Regions from separate parts of the Janthinobacterium sp. NFX145 genome, predicted to be linked through region 1. Evidence: predicted binding sites of a transcription regulator. Region 1 holds the regulator's gene; each other region holds the start of a gene.
The links. The regulator sigma-54, encoded in region 1, starts transcription at its own class of promoters, with help from an activator protein. The targets are predictions, from matches to a motif close to TGGCANGNAANCTGCTTT.
Positions count from the first base shown of each region.

Region 1 (5,106 bases):
ACGGTCAGGACGGAAGCGCTGACGGTGTTCCCGGATGAGGAAAGAATGGAAACGGACGTGCCTGTCGATATCCTGACGGGCGCCTCGCGCCTCAATGGCGTCGGCATGAAGGCCAATAACGCCACCGGCGTGGTGGAAGTGCAGAATGCGCTGCGCATGGTCCTACCGCCGAAACCGCGCCCGGCCGCGGCGGCAAAATGACAGAATGAAACAAGGAAACCATACTATGAAGAAGATCTTGCTGTTGACCGTATTTTCCCTGGCCATCATGGGCGTGGCGCATGCCGAGAAGGCCGATTCCGAGAAGGAAGCCGTCATCACGGCACGCAGCGGCCACGTCGATGACGTCAAGCAGGTGCGCACCCTGACGGGCGACGTCGTGCTGGTGAAAGGCACCCTGACCATGAAGGCGGGCCGGGCCCTGATCACGGAAGATCCGCAAGGCTACCAGTTCATTACCTTCTGGGCCGATCCCGGCAAGCTGGCCACCTTCCGCCAGAAGCGCGATGGCGCGGGCGACCTGTGGGTCGAAGGCGAAGCGGAGCGCGTGGAATACGACAACAAGACGGAAGTGGTGAAACTGTTTTCCAGAGCCAAGCTGACCCGCCTGGAAGGCACGAAAGTCACCGACGTGGCCAACGGCGCCTTCATCTCGTATGACAGCCGCAAGGAAGTGTTTGCGATGGAAAATTCCAACAGCGGCACCAGCACGCCCGATGGCGGCAGCGTGCGCATGGTGATCCAGCCGAAGACCAAGGCGCCGGCGGCGGAGAAAGCGCCGGCCACGCCCGCGCCAGGAAAGAAATAATGGAAAATACACGTTGCGGCAGCACCCTGATCGTTCGCGGTCTGCAAAAAACCTATGGCAAGCGGCAAGTCGTGCATGATGTCTCGCTGCAAGTCGAATGCGGCGAAGTGGTGGGTTTGCTGGGCCCGAACGGCGCCGGCAAGACCACCTCGTTCTACATGATCGTCGGCCTGGTGCCGTCGGACGGCGGCAGCATCGATATCAGCGGCGTGGACATTTCCAGCCTGCCGATTCACCGCCGCGCGCAGATGGGCCTGTCTTACCTGCCGCAGGAAGCGTCCGTTTTCCGCAAGCTGACGGTGGAAGACAATATCCGCGCCGTGCTGGAAATCCAGACCGTCGAAGGCCGTCCTTTGAAGAAGGCCGAGATCGAGGAGCGCCTGGACAAATTGCTGGCCGACTTGCAGATTGAAAAGCTGCGCGAGAACCAGGCCCTGTCCCTGTCGGGCGGCGAGCGCCGCCGCGTGGAAATCGCCCGCGCGCTGGCCACCGATCCCCGTTTCGTGCTGCTCGACGAGCCGTTCGCCGGCGTCGATCCGATCGCCGTGATCGAGATCCAGCGCATCGTGCGTTTCTTGAAGGAGCGCAATATCGGCGTGCTGATCACCGATCATAATGTGCGCGAGACGCTGGGTATCTGCGACCGTGCCTACATCATCAACCAGGGCTCGGTGCTGGCGTCGGGACGCCCCGACGACATCATCGCGAACGAGTCGGTACGCCGGGTCTATCTGGGCGAACACTTCCGCATGTAAGCCAATGAAACAATCATTGCAGCTGCGCACTTCGCAGCACCTGGCACTGACGCCGCAGTTGCAGCAATCGATACGCCTGTTGCAATTGTCTACCCTGGAATTGCACCAGGAACTAGAGCAATTGCTGACGGACAATCCCTTGCTCGAACGCCTCGACGATCCGCTCGACCGTTCGCTGCGCCTGCTTTCCGACGGCGCCTTGAGTTCCACGGCGGCGCCGGCCGAAGCGCCGCCCCAGCCGCCAGGCCAGGACGCGCCCGCCGCGCCGGCCGAAGCGGAAACCTTTGACGGCGAGGCGGGCGACAGTCCGGCTGCCGCGGACGGTGGCGACAGCGACTGGAGCGAGGCGAGCCGCGGCAAGGCGCCAGACGATGAAGATTCGCGTCCGCAGCTGGAGGCCCATCACTGCACCCTGCGCGAGCACCTGATGGAGCAGATGCGCGTGACGGTGCTCGAATTGCGCGACCGCGCGCTGGTCGAGTTGATCATCGATGCGCTCGACGACAATGGCTACCTGGAAGAGTCGCTCGACGACATCCTGGCGCGCCTGCCGGAAGAGCTGGAAATCGACGCCGACGAGATGCGCACGGCCTTGTCGCTGCTGCAAAGTTTCGATCCGCCGGGCGTGGGCGCGCGCAATGCGTCCGAATGCCTGGCGCTGCAGATCAAGCGCTTGCCGCACATCGCCATGGTGACGCGGCGCATGGCCCTCGTCATCGTGGAAAAGCACCTGGCCTGGTTTGCCCAGCGCGATTTCAATAAGCTGAAAAAAGCCCTCGATTGCGACGAGGAAGACTTGCGCGAAGCGCAGACGGTGATTCGCCAGTGCAATCCGCATCCGGGCGCCGTGTTCGCCTCGGACGTGTCCGATTACGTGGTGCCCGACGTCGTCGTCAAGCGCGCGCGCAATGGCTGGCAAGTGACCCTGAATAACGACGTCATGCCGCGCCTGCGCGTCAATGCCATGTACGCCAACTTGCTCAAGCAGGGCAAGGGCGAGGGTGCCATGGGCGCACAGTTGCAGGAAGCCAAGTGGCTGATCAAGAATATGCGCCAGCGCTTCGACACCATCCTGCGCGTGGCACAGGCGATAGTAGAAAGACAAAAGAACTTTTTCTCGCATGGGGCCGTTGCCATGCGCCCCCTTGTGCTCCGTGAAATAGCTGATACACTGGGTTTACACGAGAGTACTATCTCGCGGGTAACAACTCAAAAGTACATGCTGACCCCGCACGGCATGTTCGAGTTGAAATATTTCTTTGGTAGCCACGTCGCCACCGAAGCGGGGGGCGAAGCGTCATCGACGGCGATACGGGCATTGATCGTGCAACTGACAGGAGCAGAAGACCCTAAAAATCCTTTATCCGACAGTAAGATTGCGGACATGCTGGGGGAACAAGGCATGGTGATTGCGCGACGTACTGTTGCCAAATACCGGGAAGCGTTGAAAATTCCGCCAGTGAGCCTGCGTAAGTGTTTGTAAGTTTTTTTCGGTTCCTCTGCGGGCCGGATAGGATGGACCGCACGAACCCGATCATCTTTAGGAGTGTGTATGAATCTCACCATCAGCGGACATCATCTCGAAGTGACACCAGCCATCCGTGAATACGTACAAACGAAGCTGGAGCGCGTGAAACGTCATTTCGATCAAGTCATCGATATCGCCGTGATTCTGACCGTGGATAACCTCAAAGAGAAAGAAAAACGTCAAAAGGCTGAAGTCAACCTGCGTTTGAGCGGCAAGACTGTCTATGTGGAAAGCCTGGCGCACGACCTGTACGCCGCGATCGATACCCTGATCGACAAGCTCGATAGGCAAGTGATGAAATACAAAACCAAAGTGCAAGGGCACGGTAAAGAGGCGATCAAGCATCTGCCAGACAACTCCGAGGAAGACGCCGTCGTCGCCGTTTAAGGCCACCCGCTTCCAGCAGTTGTGATCAACTAAGGGCGCACATCTTGCGCCCTTTTTTGCGCCTGGACCTGTTGAACGCAATCTTCCCCGCGCAAGGGCTAGAATGTTTGCACTTTCACTTCTTTCCTGCCTGCCATGAGCGACTTCGTCCAGACCTCCATCCGCAACCGCACCGGGCACATCGTGCTCGACCGTCCGAAAGCCTTGAATTCCCTGTCGCTGGAGATGGTGCGCGCCCTGAGTGCGGTCTTGCTGGCCTGGCGCGATGATCCGCACGTGGACGCCGTGGTGATCCGATCGAGCAGCGAAAAAGCCCTGTGCGCCGGCGGCGATATCCGCTTCTTTTACGATGCGGGACTGGCCACGCCGCAAGGCGGCAGTGCCCAGCTGGAAGATTTCTTTACCGAAGAATACGCCTTAAATCATGTGATTCATTTCTATCCGAAACCGTATATTGCCGTGATGGATGGCGTGGTGATGGGCGGCGGCATGGGCGTGGCGCAAGCCGGGCCCGGCAACCGCCTGCGCATCGTGACGGGCCGCACACGCATGGCCATGCCGGAAGTTAATATTGGCTTGTTCCCCGATGTGGGCGGCAGTTATTTCCTGTCCCGCCTGGCCGGTCAACTGGGCCTGTATCTGGGCTTGACGGGCCTGACCATCAACGCGGCCGATGCCCTGTACACGGGTCTGGCCGATGTGTTCCTGCCCGAGGCGCAGATGGGGGCGTTGCTGGCCCTGATCGAGTCGACGCCGGGCGAGGCCTTGCCGGTGGCCATCAAGGCGCTGGCGGCGCCGTTCCAGGCCGAGGCGGGGGACTCTCCTCTGGCGACGGCGCGCGCGGCGCTGGACCGTCATTTCGGTGCGCCTTCCGTGGCGGCCATCATGGCCTCGCTGGCGCAGGACGACAGCGCGTTCGCGGCCAGGGCGCTGGCGGCCATGCGCCTGCGTTCGCCCTTGATGATGTCGGTGACCCTGGAATTGCTGCGGCGGGGCGCTCACCTGGGCGTGGCCGATTGTCTGCGACTGGAGCGCACGGTGGTGCGCCACAACTTCGAGCATGGCGAAGTGCTCGAAGGCGTGCGCGCGCTGGTGGTCGACAAGGACAATGCGCCGCGCTGGAACCCCGCCAGCCTGGACGAGGTCGACGCTGCCATGGTGGCGCGCTTCTTTGCCCCCGTCTGGCCGGCTCAAGCGCATCCGCTGCGCCACCTGAATTAACTAGGAGCGTTCGCGGTGGCGCAGGACCACGCGCTCGTTGGGGCCAAAGTATTGCGCCAAGCGTTCCGCCATGTACACGGAGCGGTGCTGGCCGCCCGTGCAACCGAGCGCCACCGTCAGGTAGCTGCGGTTGTCGGACTTGAATGACGGCAGCCATTTCTCGATGAAGGCGCGGATGTCTGCCAGCAGTTCCAGCGCGCTCGGCTGCGCGTCGAGGAAGGCGATCACGGGCGCGTCGCGTCCGTCGAGGGGGCGCAGCGCCAGGTCGTAATAGGGATTCGGCAAGGCCCGCACGTCGAAGACGAAATCGGCGTCCAGCGGCACGCCCAGCTTGAAGGCGAACGATTCGAAGAACAGGGTCAGCGGCGCGCGTTCGGAGGCGACGATATCCTTGATCCAGGCGCGCA
Region 1 is NZ_CP187360.1:5,794,683-5,799,788, reverse strand. It holds gene lptC (LPS export ABC transporter periplasmic protein LptC) at 1-201, shown strand, start outside; gene lptA (lipopolysaccharide transport periplasmic protein LptA) at 227-808, shown strand; gene lptB (LPS export ABC transporter ATP-binding protein) at 808-1,563, shown strand; gene ACPJXG_RS25990 (RNA polymerase factor sigma-54) at 1,568-3,046, shown strand; gene hpf (ribosome hibernation-promoting factor, HPF/YfiA family) at 3,116-3,478, shown strand; gene ACPJXG_RS25980 (enoyl-CoA hydratase/isomerase family protein) at 3,614-4,699, shown strand; gene rapZ (RNase adapter RapZ) at 4,700-5,106, opposite strand, start outside.

Region 2 (5,106 bases), 500 kb from region 1:
CGTACTCTTCATCGGTGAACAGGCGCGAGCGCGTCAGGAAGCGCTTGCCCGTACCGTTGTCGAGTGAAAACATGCCGCCATTGCCATCGACCACATCGATAATCAACTGGGTATGCTCCCAGTACTCGAATTGCTCGAGTCCCATGTAAAACGGTGTGCCATTCAAATTGCCGAGATAGATATCGGTATCGCTGACATCGAACTCGCCCAGCGCATAGCACATGGGCGCGCTGCCGTCGCAGCAACCGCCCGACTGGAAAAACATCAGCGGGCCGTGACGCTGGCGCAACTTGTCCATCATTTCCAGCGCCGCATCGGTGGCGACCACCCGGGCAATTGCTGCACTCATGGCATCCCTTTCTGCGCGCCGCGCCTGGATTGACAGGCGCGGCGCGTGTACCGGTTTAGAAGAAGCCCAGCGCTTTCGGGCTATAGCTCACCAGCAAGTTCTTCGTTTGCTGGTAGTGATCGAGCATCATCTTGTGGTTTTCGCGGCCGATACCCGATTGCTTGTAACCGCCGAACGCGGCGTGGGCCGGATACAGGTGATAGCAATTGGTCCACACGCGGCCCGCCTGGATGGCGCGTCCCATGCGGAAGGCGCGCGAACCGTCACGCGTCCACAGGCCGGCGCCCAGGCCGTACAAGGTGTCGTTGGCGATCGCCAGCGCTTCGGCCTCATCCTTGAAGGTCGTGACGGACACGACGGGCCCGAAGATTTCTTCCTGGAAGATACGCATCTTGTTATTGCCCTTGAACACGGTCGGACGCACGTAGTAGCCGCCTTCCAGGTCGCCCGCCTGCGTGTTGCGCTCGCCGCCGGCCAGCACTTCGGCGCCTTCCTGGCGGCCGATGTCGAGGTAGGACAGGATTTTTTCCAGCTGCTCCTGCGACGCCTGCGCACCGATCATGGTGGACGAGTCAAGCGGGTTGCCCTGCTTGATGGCCGCCACGCGCTTCAGGGCGCGTTCGATGAATTTCTCGTAGATCGATTCCTGGATCAGCACGCGCGATGGGCAGGTGCATACTTCGCCCTGGTTCAGCGCGAACATGGTGAAGCCTTCCAGGCACTTGTCGAAATACTCGTCGTCCGCATCCATCACGTCTTCAAAGAAGATGTTCGGCGACTTGCCGCCCAGCTCCAGGGTGACGGGAATCAGGTTTTGCGCGGCGTAACCCATGATCAAACGACCCGTGCCCGTTTCGCCCGTAAAGGCGATCTTGGCGATGCGCTTGCTCGACGCCAGCGGCTTGCCCGCTTCCAGGCCGAAACCGTTGATGATGTTCAACACGCCCGGCGGCAGCAGGTCGCCGATCAGCTCGATCAACACCATGATGGACGCTGGCGTCTGCTCGGCCGGCTTAAGTACCACGCAATTGCCGGCGGCCAAAGCTGGTGCCAGTTTCCACACGGCCATCAGAATCGGGAAATTCCACGGAATGATCTGACCCACGACACCGAGCGGCTCGTGGTAGTGGTAGGCATAGGTTTCCGCATCGATTTGCGCGACAGAACCTTCCTGCGCGCGGATGCAGCCGGCAAAATAACGGAAATGGTCGATGGCCAGCGGAATGTCGGCATTCATCGTTTCGCGGATCGGCTTGCCGTTGTCAATGGTTTCCGCCGTGGCGATCAGGCTCAGGTTCTGCTCGATGCGGTCGGCGATGCGGTTCAGGATATTGGCGCGCTCCGCAGGCGAGGTCTTGCCCCAGGCATCCTTGGCGGCATGCGCGGCGTCCAGCGCCAGTTCGACGTCTTCCGCCGTGGAGCGGGCGATTTCGCAAAATGGCAAGCCGGTGATCGGTGTGATGTTAGGAAAGTATTCACCTTTTACTGGGGCAACGAATTTGCCGCCGATGTAATTGTCATAGCGTTGTTTGAAAGGATTGGCTACGCCCAGTTTGCTGATGTCTGCGAGATTCATGTCGTCCTCTATCGGGTTAATTAGAATGGAATTGCTTTAATTAAAATCAAACGTCCTGGTACAGATGGGGTGAGTACACGGGGTCTTCCGCAAATGCCGTGCCAGCTCGCCATCCCACTACAAACTTAGCCGGTTTTACCCTTGTTGCAAGGGCGCGGCATCAATACCGGCGCGCTTTTCAACGCATGCCCGGGCTTGAGCCGCTGCACAATGGAACAGGTGTACCAGACTGGAACACCTGCGCCTGTGCCACTAGCGAATCACCACGCCCCATGGCAATTCGCCCACGGCAATATCGGCCACCTTCTGCGCGCTGGCCGTGTCGATGACGGAAACGCTGTTCGAGCGGCCATTGGCCACGTACAGCTTGGCGCCATCGGGCGTGATGGCCATATTCCACGGGCGTTTGCCGACGGGAATAGTGGCCGTCACCTTGTTGCTGGCCGTGTCGATCACCATCACCGTGCCATCGATACCGTTCGAGACATACACCTGCTTGCCGCTGGGGTGGACCACGATGCCGTTGGCATTCTTGCCCGCAGGAATGGTGGCGATGGCCTTGCGCGCGGCCATGTCGATGACGTAGACGGCATTGACCAGTTCGCACGCCACGTAGGCACGGTCCGAGTCCGGACTGAAGCCGATGCCGCGCGGACGCAAGCCCACGGCAATGGACGCGACCTGGCGGCGTTGTGCCACATCAATGACGTCGACTTGCTCGGCCTCTTCCGCGCTGACCAGCAGCCAGCGCCCATCGGGGCTGAAAACGGCATGTTCCGGGTTACGTCCGTGCACCTTGATATCGGCAAGCAAGCTGCCTGTATGCCCGTCGAGCAAGGCCACGCTATTGTTTTCCTCGACGGCCACGGCCACATGACTACCATCTTGCGAAGCGCTGACACCTTCCGGCGACTTGCCCAGCGCCACCGTGCGCACGGGCGCGCCGCCAGCGTTATCGATCAGCAGCAAGGCGCTGCTGGCCGCGTCCGTGACAAACAATTGCCGTCCGCTGGGGTCGGCGGCAATGCCGCGCGGACGCTTGCCCGCGGCGATCTGGCGCACGACCTGATCGGTCGCCGTATCGATCACGCTCAAGGTGCCCGATTTTTCATTGGGAACATAAGCAAATGGAGCGGCCTGGAGGGCGCTGCTGGCGAGCGCAGGCAGCAGCCAGCACACCTGGCGCAAGCGCGGGAAGAAGTTGGGCATAATCACCTTTCGATGGCAAAACACAGGAAAAGCGCGCGGCATCGGCGCATCTGAACATTGCTGTATGCAAACGCCGTGCCACTGACACGCGTATAATTTCAGCCCACCAATGGAGACATGGCAGGCATATTGCTTGATACAACTATGCAGACCTGCGCCGCGCACGCGACCAAAGCAGGCTTTTAATCACATTGGAGAATCCGCATGCAGCATCGTTTCCGCCTGAACACCATCGCCAGCCTGTTTGTCGCCGGCAGCGCCACCCTCGCCCCCCACGTCTTTGCCGCCGAGGCAGCTGACCTGGCCAACGGGCAACTGATGGATACGGTGGTCGTCAGCGGCAGCCGCATCGCCCACCCCAGCCAGGAAGTGCCGGCCTCGATCGACGTCGTCGACAGCGCCCGCATCCAGGATGGCCAAATCCGCGTCAACGCGTCGGAAGCGCTGGCCGCCGTGCCAGGGCTGGTTGTGCAAAACCGCCAGAACTACGCGCAAGACTTGCAGATCTCGTCGCGCGGCTTCGGCGCCCGCTCCGCCTTTGGCGTGCGCGGCGTCAAACTGATCAGCGATGGCATTCCCGCCAGCATGCCGGACGGCCAGGGCCAGGCCGCCACCTTCAACCTCGATACGGCCGAGCGCATCGAAGTACTGCGTGGACCGTTTTCTGCCATCTACGGCAACCATTCGGGCGGCGTGATCCAGCTGTTTTCCAAGGATGGACAAAATCCCCCGTCCGTCGAATTGAATGTGACGGGCGGCAGCTACGGCACCAACAAGGTGGACTTGACGGCGCAAGGCCAGGCCGGCGGCATCGGCTACGTGCTCGACGGCTCGCGCTTCCGCACCGATGGTTTCCGCGACCACAGCGCCGCCACGCGCGAACAGGCGTTCGGCAAGATCACCGTCAAGCCGACGGCGGACAGCAAGCTGACCATCGTCGCCAACAGCCTGCATCAGGGCAACACACAAGATCCGCTGGGCGCCACCTGGGCCACGTTTGCCCGCGACCCGCGCGCCGGAGAAACCGATGCGAGCGACACGCAGAACCCGAAGCGCACCCTGGCCGAGCGCTACAACACGCGCAAGAGTATCGACCACCAGCAAATCGGCGCCACCTATGAACAGTCGTTCGGCGACGACCGCCTGCATGTAATGGTGTATGGCGGCAACCGCGACGTGATCCAATATCAGGCCTTCTCCAAGTTCCTACAAAATCAAACTATTAATGGAGTACTCACACATTCAGGCGGCGTGGTCGACTTCCAGCGTCAGTTCTACGGCATCGACACCAACTGGCTGCACGTGAACCAGCTGGCAGGCGGCAAGCTGAGCACCACCATCGGCATCGATTACGGCCGCTCCAGCGACGACCGCACGGGTTATGAAAATTACATCGGCAACACGTTTGGCGTAAAAGGCAAGCTGCGCCGCGACGAGCAAAATGTCGTCTCCAGCCTCGATCCCTATATCCAGGCGGAATGGCAAAGCGGCCCATGGCTGCTCAGCGCAGGTTTGCGCTACAGCAAGATGAAAGTGGCGGTCGACGACCATTTCCTCGGCAATGGCAACGACAGCGGCAGCCTGGAGTTCAGCCACACGACACCGGTGCTGGGTCTGCTGTATAAACTGACGCCGAACGTCAACGTCTACGCCAGCGCCGCGCGCGGCTTCGAAGCGCCCACCTTGAATGAGCTGTTTTACTCGGGCACCGGTGGCGGTTTCAATTACCAACTGAAACCGGCCACCAGCACCAACCTGGAAGCGGGGATCAAGGCCAGAATCGCCAACAACACGCACGTAAACGCGGCCGTGTTCCAGATCAAGACCAACGACGAATTGGTGGTCGACAAGTCCAGCGGCGGGCGCACCAGCTATCGCAATGCGGGTAAAACCTTGCGTCAGGGTATGGAAGTGTCGCTGGACTCGAACTTGCCATATGGCTTCACGACAAAAGTGGCACTGACCAGCCTGC
Region 2 is NZ_CP187360.1:5,292,369-5,297,474, forward strand. It holds gene ACPJXG_RS23610 (DUF779 domain-containing protein) at 1-349, opposite strand, end outside; gene adh (aldehyde dehydrogenase) at 405-1,925, opposite strand; gene ACPJXG_RS23620 (beta-propeller fold lactonase family protein) at 2,178-3,134, opposite strand; gene ACPJXG_RS23625 (TonB-dependent receptor family protein) at 3,339-5,106, shown strand, end outside.
Region 2: the regulator sigma-54 is predicted to act here: its motif matches at 3,198-3,215, upstream of ACPJXG_RS23620 (beta-propeller fold lactonase family protein).

Region 3 (5,106 bases), 2.7 Mb from region 1:
CGCACCATCTACACCTCGACGCAATACGCGGACCAGGCCAACACCAAGCAACTGCCATCGTGGACCCGCCTCGATATCGGCGCGCGCTACCTGACGCAAGTGGCAGGCCGTGACGTGACCTTGCGCGCCCGCGTGGACAACGTGACGGACCGCAATTACTGGTCGTCGGCCGTGTCGTCCTTCAATATCGGCTCGCTGGTGCTGGCCGCGCCGCGCACCGTGGTCGTCTCGGCCAGCGTGGCGTTTTAAAGGCCGCGCGCTCTGTCGCACCGCGAAAGCTGCCCTCGGGCAGCTTTTTTTTCGCGTGCGCGCCTGTGCCGCAAGCCGCGCTTGGGCGACAATGCCGCATGAAACGACTCCCTGCCCTGCTGCTCCTGCTCTGCCTGTCCCTGCCCGCTGCCGCCCAGAAGCAGGCCGCCTGCCCTTATGCTGCCTGGAAAAGCGGCTTCAAGGGCGATGCGCGGGCGCAAGCCACGTGCTTGCTGCGTCCCGTCAAGCTGTATGCGCGCCTGGGCGACAGCGCGCCGCTGCCGGCGTTTCTTGCCGCCCGCATCGGCCAGCGCACGGGCATCGCGCCGGCCCGGTTGCGGGCCTGGCTGGCGGAACAGGGGATCGCCGAGGCGGATGTGGGCGGCCCCGTCGACGCGCCATTGTCGCGCGCCGTGGGCCGGCTGGCCGCACCCATGGCCCGCTATTTCGTCATCCACGACACCAGCTACCCGAATTTTTTATTGGAACCCATTCCCGCCCACATCAACGACGCCAGCTGGGATTTCAACGATTTCAATCTACGCAACCCGGCGCTGGGCGGCGGTCCGAAAGGCCATGTCTACGTCAACCGCCTGGGCGGCTCCTTGCTGGTGCGCGACTTTGGCACGGCCAGCTACGCCAGCAAGCTGGAAAAGGACAAGCCGTCGCTGGCGGGCCTGTTCCTGCACGTGGAACTGGTGCAGCCGCGCCACTCCGTGCCCGGCGGCGGCAAGGGCAACGACGGCCTGGCGCCCGATCCCGGTTTTACGCCCGCGCAATACGAGCGCCTGGCCTTGCTGTACATCGCCGCCAGCGTGCGCAAGGGCACGTGGCTGATCCCCGCCTTCCACGTCGTGATCGACACAGGTTTTGCGAACGGTCATGACGATCCGCAGAACTTTTCGCTGGAACAATGGGATACGACCCTCAGCCATTTGAGCGCCGTCATTGCAGGCGTCGACGCGCCGAATTGAACACCACCTGCACGCCGATTTGGAGGATACTTTAGCTCCCGCCGATGCACGACGCGGATGCCGAGCTGTCCAGGGAGAGCTACGATGACCTATGCCTCTGACCAGAAAATGCACACGCTGGACATGCCCGCGCGCACGCGGCGGCTCTTCAGCATGCGCGATGCCGTGCTGACACAGTGGGAACACGAGGTGCGCGCCAAGGTACGCGGCGCCGACGCCTTGCTGACGCCCATCCTGATCAATACCTTGCCCACTTTCTTCGATAACCTGGCCGAGGCGCTGACGCCAGGCTATCCGCGCGACGATGCCACCAGCCATACCAATGCCCCTGCCGTGCACGGCAACGAACGGGCGCGCATGACCAGCTATGGCCCGGAGCAAGTGATCCAGGAATACCAGATCTTCCGCGACTGTTTCGCCGATGCGGCCCTCGACGCGGGCGTGCCGTTGCGCCGCCGCGACTGGAAGGTGATCAATGCCTCGATCGACACGGGCATCCGCGAAGCTATCCTGGAATTTACGGCCATGCATGAAAGCTTCCAGCGGCGCATCGCGGCCGGCCTGTCGCACGACATGCGCAATCCCCTCTCCGTCATGCTCAACAGCGCCCAGCTGCTGCAGCGGCGCGCGCAGCAGCTCGACGTGCCGGCCCTGGCATCGAAAATCATCGAACACGGCAAGCGCCTCGACGACATGATCCAGGAATTGCTCGATACGCTCAGCTACCACCGGGGGCAGAAACTGCCGCTGGTCTTGCATCGCTTCGATATCCTGCCGCTGGCGCAGCAGGTGGCCGACAGCGTGAATACGGGCCATCCGGGCAAGTGCCAGGTCACGGGCGCGTCCGTCACTGGCTGGTGGTGCGAAAATTCGCTGCGCCGGGCCCTGGAAAACCTGGTGGGCAATGCCCTCAAGTACGGCGACGACGGCCCCATCCATATCCACGTCAACACCCTGCGCGAACGCATGATACTCACGGTGCACAACACGGGCAGTACTATCGCGCCCGAGCAGACCGAGCGCATCTTCGAATACCTGCGCCGCGAACACCAGGGCAGCGCGCCCGGCTGGGGCATCGGCCTGCCCTTCGTGCAAAACGTGGCGGAAAGCCATGGCGGCAGCGCGCTGGTCGACAGTGCGCCGGAAACGGGCACCACGTTTACCATCGACCTGCCCGTCGATTGCCGTCCCTTCGTCACGCCGGACGCCTGATTTCACCCGCCCCGCGCCCCATAGCCCTGCAGAATCGACACCGTAGCGCACCAAAGCGGTGCGGATGACGGTTTTACGCCACAAAAATGGTCATTTTCTACATACTTTCGGGTGTGCGGCATTGGCACGCTTCCTGCTGAGCTATAGTCAGACACGGCTCAAGGGAAATCACAACATGGCAAATTTTTTCAATGAAATGACTGCAAATGAAGTGGGTACGGACAGCAAGGTACGTGAACACTATCGTGAATTCAGCAACTGGCTGGAGCAGCAATCCCCCGAGACCATCGCCCGCAAGCGGGCGGAAGCCGACCTGACGTTCCGCCGGGTCGGCATCACGTTCGCCGTGTATGGCGACGATGCCGGCACGGAACGCCTGATTCCGTTCGACACCATCCCGCGCATCATTCCCGCCACGGAATGGGCGCAGATGCAGACGGGCCTGGTGCAGCGCGTGCAAGCCTTGAACATGTTTATCCATGATATTTATCATGAGCAAAAGATCATCAAGGCGGGCATCATTCCCGCCGAGCAAATCTACAAGAATGCCCAGTACCGCCCGGAAATGCAGGGCATTTCCGTCGCCTCCGACATCTATGCCCACATCGCCGGCGTCGATATCGTGCGCGCGGGCCAGGGCGAATTCTATGTACTGGAAGACAATCTGCGCGTGCCGTCCGGCGTATCCTACATGCTGGAAGACCGCAAGATGATGATGCGGCTGTTCCCGGAACTGTTCGCCCGTAACCGCATCGCGCCCGTCGACCATTACCCGGATATGCTGCTCGACAACCTGCGCTCGGTCGCGCCCATGGGCGTGGATGACCCGACGGTCGTCGTCATGACGCCAGGCATGTACAACTCCGCCTACTTCGAACATGCGTTCCTGGCCCAGCAGATGGGCGTGGAACTGGTCGAAGGCAAGGATTTGTTCGTCAACGATAACTCGGTGTACATGCGCACCACGCGCGGTCCGAAGAGAGTCGACGTCATTTATCGCCGCGTGGACGACGATTTCCTCGATCCGCTGGCCTTCCGCTCCGATTCCTCGCTGGGCGTGCCGGGCCTGCTGTCCGTGTACCGCGCCGGCCGCGTGACCCTGGCGAACGCCATCGGCACGGGCGTGGCCGACGACAAGTCGATCTATCCTTTTGTTCCCGACATGATCAAGTTCTATCTGTCGCAGGAACCCATACTCAACAACGTGCCCACGTACCAGTGCCGCAAACCGGCCGATTTGTCCTACGTGCTGGCGAACCTGGCGCAACTCGTCGTCAAGGAAGTGCATGGCGCGGGCGGCTACGGCATGCTGGTGGGGCCGGCGTCCAGCCTGGCGCAGATCGAGGACTTCCGCCAGCGCCTGCTGGCCAATCCGGGCGGCTACATCGCCCAGCCAACACTCGCCCTGTCCGCCTGCCCCACGTATGTCGAGGCCGGCATCGCACCGCGCCACATCGATTTGCGGCCGTTCGTGCTGTCCGGCAAGACGATTTCCATGGTGCCGGGCGGCTTGACCCGCGTGGCGCTCGGTGAAGGCTCGCTCGTGGTCAACTCCTCGCAAGGGGGCGGCACCAAGGATACCTGGGTACTGGAAGCCACATCCGCTTTTGCAGGAGAGAAAACATGCTGAGCCGCACCGCCGATCATTTGTTCTGGATGGCCCGCTACACGGAGCGGGCGGAAAACACGGCGCGCATGCTCGACGTCAATATGCAGACCTCGATGCTGCCCCAGTCCGAACAGGACGCGGAGCAAGGCTGGCGCGCCACCCTGGGCATTTCCGAGCTGCAAAGCGCCTACGACCACAAATATGGCCGCTTCCACACGCGCGACGTGCTCGACTTCATGGTGCGCGACCCGAACAACCCCTCGTCCATCCTCGCCTGCCTGACGGGCGCGCGCGAAAACGCCCGCGCCGTGCGGGGGACTTTGACGACAGAAGTGTGGGAAATCCAGAACGCCACCTGGCTCGACATGCAGAAACGCTTGAAAAGCAATCTGCTGGAAACGGATCCCAGCCAGTTCTTCGAATGGGTCAAGTACCGCTCGCACCTGTCGCGTGGCGTGACCCTGGGCACCATGCTCAAGGACGAAGCCATCCACTTCATTCGCCTGGGCACCTTCCTGGAACGGGCCGACAACACGGCGCGCATCCTCGACGTGAAGTTCCACGGCGCGCGCGACACGTCGAAAGACATTACCCAGCGCGACTTTTATTACTGGGCGGCCCTGCTGCGCTCCGTGTCCGGCTTCGAGATCTACCGCAAGGTCTACCGTGACGTCATCACCCCGGCGCGGGTGGCGGAATTGCTGATGCTGCGCGGCGACATGCCGCGTTCCCTGCTGGCCTGCATGGATGACGTGGTGGAAAATCTCAAGCACATCCGCAACGATGTGTCGGCCGATACGGAGCGCTTCGCCGGCAAATTGCACGCGGAACTGAAATTCGGCCATATCGACGACATCATGAAGACGGGTTTGCATCTGACCTTGACGGAGTTTCTGGAAAACATCAATGACCTGGGCAACCGGGTCAGCCGCGACTTCCTCGTTCCCTTGGCGGCCTGATGCAGCTCACCATCCGCCACAAAACCGAGTACGCCTACAGCGCACCGCTGGCCCACACCATCCAGCAGCTGCACCTGACGCCGCGTATCGAGCCGCAGCAGCG
Region 3 is NZ_CP187360.1:3,113,785-3,118,890, forward strand. It holds gene ACPJXG_RS14025 (TonB-dependent receptor) at 1-249, shown strand, start outside; gene ACPJXG_RS14030 (hypothetical protein) at 348-1,223, shown strand; gene ACPJXG_RS14035 (sensor histidine kinase) at 1,308-2,435, shown strand; gene ACPJXG_RS14040 (circularly permuted type 2 ATP-grasp protein) at 2,611-4,065, shown strand; gene ACPJXG_RS14045 (alpha-E domain-containing protein) at 4,059-5,003, shown strand; gene ACPJXG_RS14050 (transglutaminase family protein) at 5,003-5,106, shown strand, end outside.
Region 3: the regulator sigma-54 is predicted to act here: its motif matches at 2,558-2,575, upstream of ACPJXG_RS14040 (circularly permuted type 2 ATP-grasp protein).

Region 4 (5,106 bases), 210 kb from region 1:
CGACACCAGCCAGCAAGCCGATGACCAGGCCGCCCATCGGGCCGACAAAGCCGGCCGCCGGGGTGATCGCCACCAGGCCGGCCACGGCGCCCGATGCGCCACCGAGCATCGAAGGCTTGCCTTTGCTGATCCATTCGCCAAACACCCACGACAGGGTGGCGGCGGCAGTGGCCAACAGCGTATTGACGAAGGCCAGGGCAGCCACGTCGCCCGCTTCCAGCGAGGAGCCGGCATTGAAACCGAACCAGCCCACCCACAGCAGCGATGCGCCGATCATGGTCATCGTCAGCGAGTGCGGTGCCATCGATTCGCGGCCGTAACCGACGCGCTTGCCGATCATGATGGCGCCCACGAGGCCGGCAACGGCGGCGTTGATGTGCACGACGGTGCCGCCGGCGAAGTCCAGCGCGCCTTTTTGCCAGATCCAGCCAGCCTTCAGGGCTTCGCTGGCCGAGGTGGCGGCGTTGGTGATCAGGTCAGGACCGGTCCAGAACCACACCATGTGGGCCGCTGGCAAGTAGGCGAACGTGAACCACAGCACGACGAAGGCCAGCACGGCGGAAAACTTGGCGCGCTCGGCAAAGGCGCCGACGATCAGTGCGCAGGTGATGGCGGCAAACGTGCCCTGGAAGGCCACGAAGACGAACTCGGGAATGACGACGCCCTTGCTGAAGGTGGCGGCGGCGGCAAACGTGCCCTTGGCCGGATCCCAGATGCCGTTCAGGAACAGGCGGTCAAAGCCACCGAAGAAGGCGGTTTTTTCCGTGAAGGCGATCGAGTAGCCGTAGATACACCACAGCACGATGACCAGCGCGAACACCATGAACACTTGCATCAGCACCGACAACATGTTTTTCGAGCGCACCAGGCCGCCGTAGAACAGGGCCAGACCGGGGATGGTCATCAAGATCACCAGCAAGGTGCTGATCATCATGAAGCTGGTGTCGCCTTTGTTGGCGACGGGCGCGGCGGCTGGCGCGGCAGCGGCCGGGGCCGGCGCGGCGGCGGCAGGCGCTGCATCAGGCACCGGCGTGACGGCAGGGGCGGCGACGGCCGTGGTCGTGGCCGCCTCCGTCTTGGCGGGCGCATCGGCAAAGCTCGGCGTGGCAACTCCAAACGCACACAGACAGGCTATCCCGGCTAGCAATTTTGTTATATTTTTATGCATCAATATTCCCCTTAGAGCGCTTCGTTGCCGGTTTCACCGGTACGGATGCGGATGACCTGTTCCAGGTTGTAGACGAAAATCTTGCCATCACCGATTTTACCGGTACGCGCGGCGCCTTCGATCGCTTCGATGGCCTGGTCGACAATGGCGTCATCGACAGCCGCTTCAATCTTGGTTTTTGGCAAGAAATCAACGACATACTCGGCGCCACGGTAGAGTTCCGTGTGACCTTTCTGGCGGCCGAAACCTTTGACTTCCGTGACGGTAATGCCTTGCACATTGATAGCCGACAAAGCTTCGCGTACTTCGTCCAGTTTGAACGGTTTAATGATTGCGGTAATCATTTTCATGGCAGTCTCGCTTAAAAAGTTTTGGACACGGTCAGCACGAGACCCGATTTCGCCAGATTCTTGCCATTCGGTGCCAGCGACGTGATGTTGGCTTTGACGGCAGCCAGGGAAACGGTCGCCATGCCAAAGTCCTTGGTCACGCCGATCTTGTAATCGCTGTAGCTGAGGGAATCGTTGTGCTCGACTTTCTGACGGCCCACATGCAGGTTCAGCATGTAGCCATCATGCACCTCGACATTGGCGCCCACGTCCAGGTAGCCGCTGTTCTTGCTGTCGGCAACACCGAACAGATTGGTGGTCGAATGCGAGTATTTGATATACATAGGGCCGTAGCCGAGTTGGCCGTACAGCTCGAAGGTGTTGGCATTGGTGCTCAGGCCATTCGAGGGATAGAAATAGTACAGGCCGCCAACGTCATAGGTAAAATCCTTGCTGATCTCGCCCCGTTTGCCGCCGTAGATATCCCATTCCAGATCGGTATCGCCGCCGCCATCCTTGATCCATTTGATGCTCGACAGCCAGGTGCCCACATACAGGCCCGTCGGGTTATGGGTATAGTCGGCGCCGCCGCTGATGGCCGGGTTCAAGCGGCTTTGCGAAATGCCGCGGTAACGGTAGTCGCTGGTCAGCGCCACGTTGTAGCTCACCACGTTATCAGGCACGGCTTCGGCCGCAGCAGGCGCCGCCACTGCATCCTGGGCCATGGCGCTACCGCACACGGCGGTCATGGCCAGCGTCAACGCTGCAGCTAAAGTCATGTTCTTGGACAGATTCTTCATGGCGATTCCCTTTTATTGAACTTTTAAAGCGGTTGAGGTTTAAAATCTTGGCTGGAGATCACAAAGCGTTCATACCTTCTTTAGCAGAATACGTGCCAGCTCACTTGCCACCTTGACAGGTGCGTTTCCGACCATACATACCCTGCAAGCCTGTCGGCATGCGGGTACGGGCTGCTGAAGCATGATGAATTTGCCCAGTTTCGCACCAGATTAACGCCGCTGTGCACCGCAATGGTGCGATGCACAGGCCGCACCATAAAAGGACTGACCATGGACATGAATACCTTCTTTAACGACTTGCAAGGCAAGATCCATCAAGCCATCGAAAACTCGCCTGCCAAGGATATCGAGAAAAACGTCAAATCGATGATGACCCAGGGCTTCGCCCGCCTCGATCTCGTCACGCGTGAGGAATTCGATATCCAGGCGCAAGTGCTGGCCAAGACCCGCGCCAAACTGGACGCACTGGAATTGCGCCTGATCGAACTGGAAACGCGCCTGAACGAATCCAAGGCGTAAGGTGACGCCAGCCAGGTCCCGTTATTGACGGCCTTGCTGGCATAGCTCAAGCCTGACGGCGCTTCACGCGCTAGACTGATCCTGCCCGCGCCCGCGCCACAGGGGAGTCTGATGAGTCTGGCCGTCCTGAAAAGCCGCGCCCTGGCCGGCATGGAAGCGCCCGAGGTAAGTGTCGAAGTCCACCTTGCCAATGGTTTGCCTTCGTTTACGATTGTCGGCCTGCCGGATACGGAAGTGAAGGAATCGCGCGACCGCGTCCGTGCCGCGCTGCAAAACTGCGGCTTTGACATGCCGGCGCGGCGCATCACGGCCAACCTGGCGCCGGCGGATTTGCCCAAGGAATCGGGGCGCTTCGACCTGCCCATCGCGCTGGGCATCCTGGCCGCCTCCGGCCAGTTGCCGGGCGACCAATTACACCACTACGAATTCGCGGGCGAACTGTCGCTGTCGGGCCAGTTGCGCCCCATCCGCGGCGCCCTGGCCATGACCTTTGCCATGCAGCGCAGCCAGCCGGGCGCGCCACGCGCCTTCATCTTGCCGCAGGCGAACGCGGACGAGGCGGCGCTCGTCCGCGACGCCTGCATCTACCCCGCCCACAGCCTGCTCGAGGTCTGCGCGCATTTTGCCGCGCACGCCAGCCACACGGCCCTGCAACGCCATCAGCCCATGTTGGCTGTCTCCGCTTTTGCGTATCCCGACTTTGCCGACGTGCAAGGACAGCAGCAGGCGCGACGCGCACTGGAAGTGGCAGCCGCGGGCGGCCATAACGTCTTGATGGTAGGGCCACCGGGTGCGGGCAAGACCATGCTGGCCAGCCGCTTCCCCGGCGTGCTGCCGCCCATGAGCGATGAAGAAGCGCTGGAATCGGCGGCCGTGCATTCGCAGGGCGGGCACTTCAAGGTGGAACACTGGAAACGGCGTCCCTATCGCGCCCCGCACCAGACGGCGTCCGGCGTGGCCCTGGTGGGCGGCGGCAACGTGCCGCGCCCGGGAGAAATCTCGCTGGCACACTGCGGTGTGCTGTTTCTCGACGAAATCGCCGAATTCCAGCGCCGCGTACTCGATGTGCTGCGCCAGCCCATGGAGTCGGGCGTGATCAGCATTTCACGCGCGGCCCGCCAGGCCGAGTTTCCTGCCCGCTTTCAGCTGATCGCCGCCATGAATCCCTGCCCATGCGGCTATCTGGGCCACGCTTCGGGCCGTTGCCGCTGCACGCCGGACGCCGTGCTCCGCTATCACAGTCGCCTGTCCGGCCCGCTACTCGACCGTATCGACTTGCAAATTGAAGTGGCCGCCATGCCGCCCGCAGCGCTGGGCCGGCACGCAGGCGCCGGCGAAAGCACGCAAGCCATCGCCACGCGGGTGGCGGCAGCCTTTGCCCTGCAGCTGGCACGCCAGGGGAAAGCGAACCAGCGCCTGAGCAGCACGGAAATCGAACAGCATTGTCGTCTGGAAACGCATGGAGAACAGCTGCTGCATGGCGCCATGGCGCGATTGCACTGGTCGGCGCGCACGTATCACCGGGTACTGCGCGTAGCGCGCAGCATCGCGGACCTGGCGGGCAGCCCCGGCATCACGCAAGCGCATGTCGCCGAAGCGATCCAGTACCGGCGCGTGCTGCGTGAAATATGAGCCGGCCGGTGGCCCCACACGTGCGCGATTGCGCCTGATCGGCGGCGCTGCTACCATCTGCTGATGAAAAAACCATCACTTGCCCTCTTTCTGGCTACGCTCGCGGCCGCCAGCGTCCTGTCCGCCTGCAGTCCGAAGTTCGACTGGCGCGACTATCGCAGCCCCGACGCCCAGTTCACGGCCCTGTTTCCAGGCAAGCCGGCCGTGCTGACACGCGAGGTCGACCTCGACGGCAAGAAAGTCAGCCTGACCATGACGGCCAGCGAAGTCGATGGCAATACCTTCGCCATCGGCAGCGCCGTGCTCGACAGCACGGAACAGGCACAAGCGGCCCTGCCCGCCATGCAGACGGCCCTGTTGAAAAATATCAACGGCACCGTGCGCAGCGAAAAATCGGCATCGGCGGCCAGCAGCACGGCTGCGGGAACGCACCAGCGCAGTTCGCTCAGCATCGAGGCCAAAGGCACGCAACAAGGCAAGCCTGTCTTGCTGGTCGGGCGTTTTGTGGCGCAGGACAAACGCATCTTCCAGATCATCATTCTCGGTGAAGAAAGCAAGCTGTCGCGCGACACCATCGACACCTTCATGGACTCGGTGAAACTGGATTAAGACTTAACGCTCGCTTAAACGGGTATTTTCACGGTAAGCGAGCTCTTGT
Region 4 is NZ_CP187360.1:5,586,952-5,592,057, forward strand. It holds gene ACPJXG_RS25025 (ammonium transporter) at 1-1,168, opposite strand, end outside; gene ACPJXG_RS25030 (P-II family nitrogen regulator) at 1,180-1,518, opposite strand; gene ACPJXG_RS25035 (TorF family putative porin) at 1,530-2,297, opposite strand; gene ACPJXG_RS25040 (accessory factor UbiK family protein) at 2,568-2,816, shown strand; gene ACPJXG_RS25045 (YifB family Mg chelatase-like AAA ATPase) at 2,928-4,448, shown strand; gene ACPJXG_RS25050 (hypothetical protein) at 4,512-5,057, shown strand.
Region 4: the regulator sigma-54 is predicted to act here: its motif matches at 2,378-2,395, upstream of ACPJXG_RS25035 (TorF family putative porin).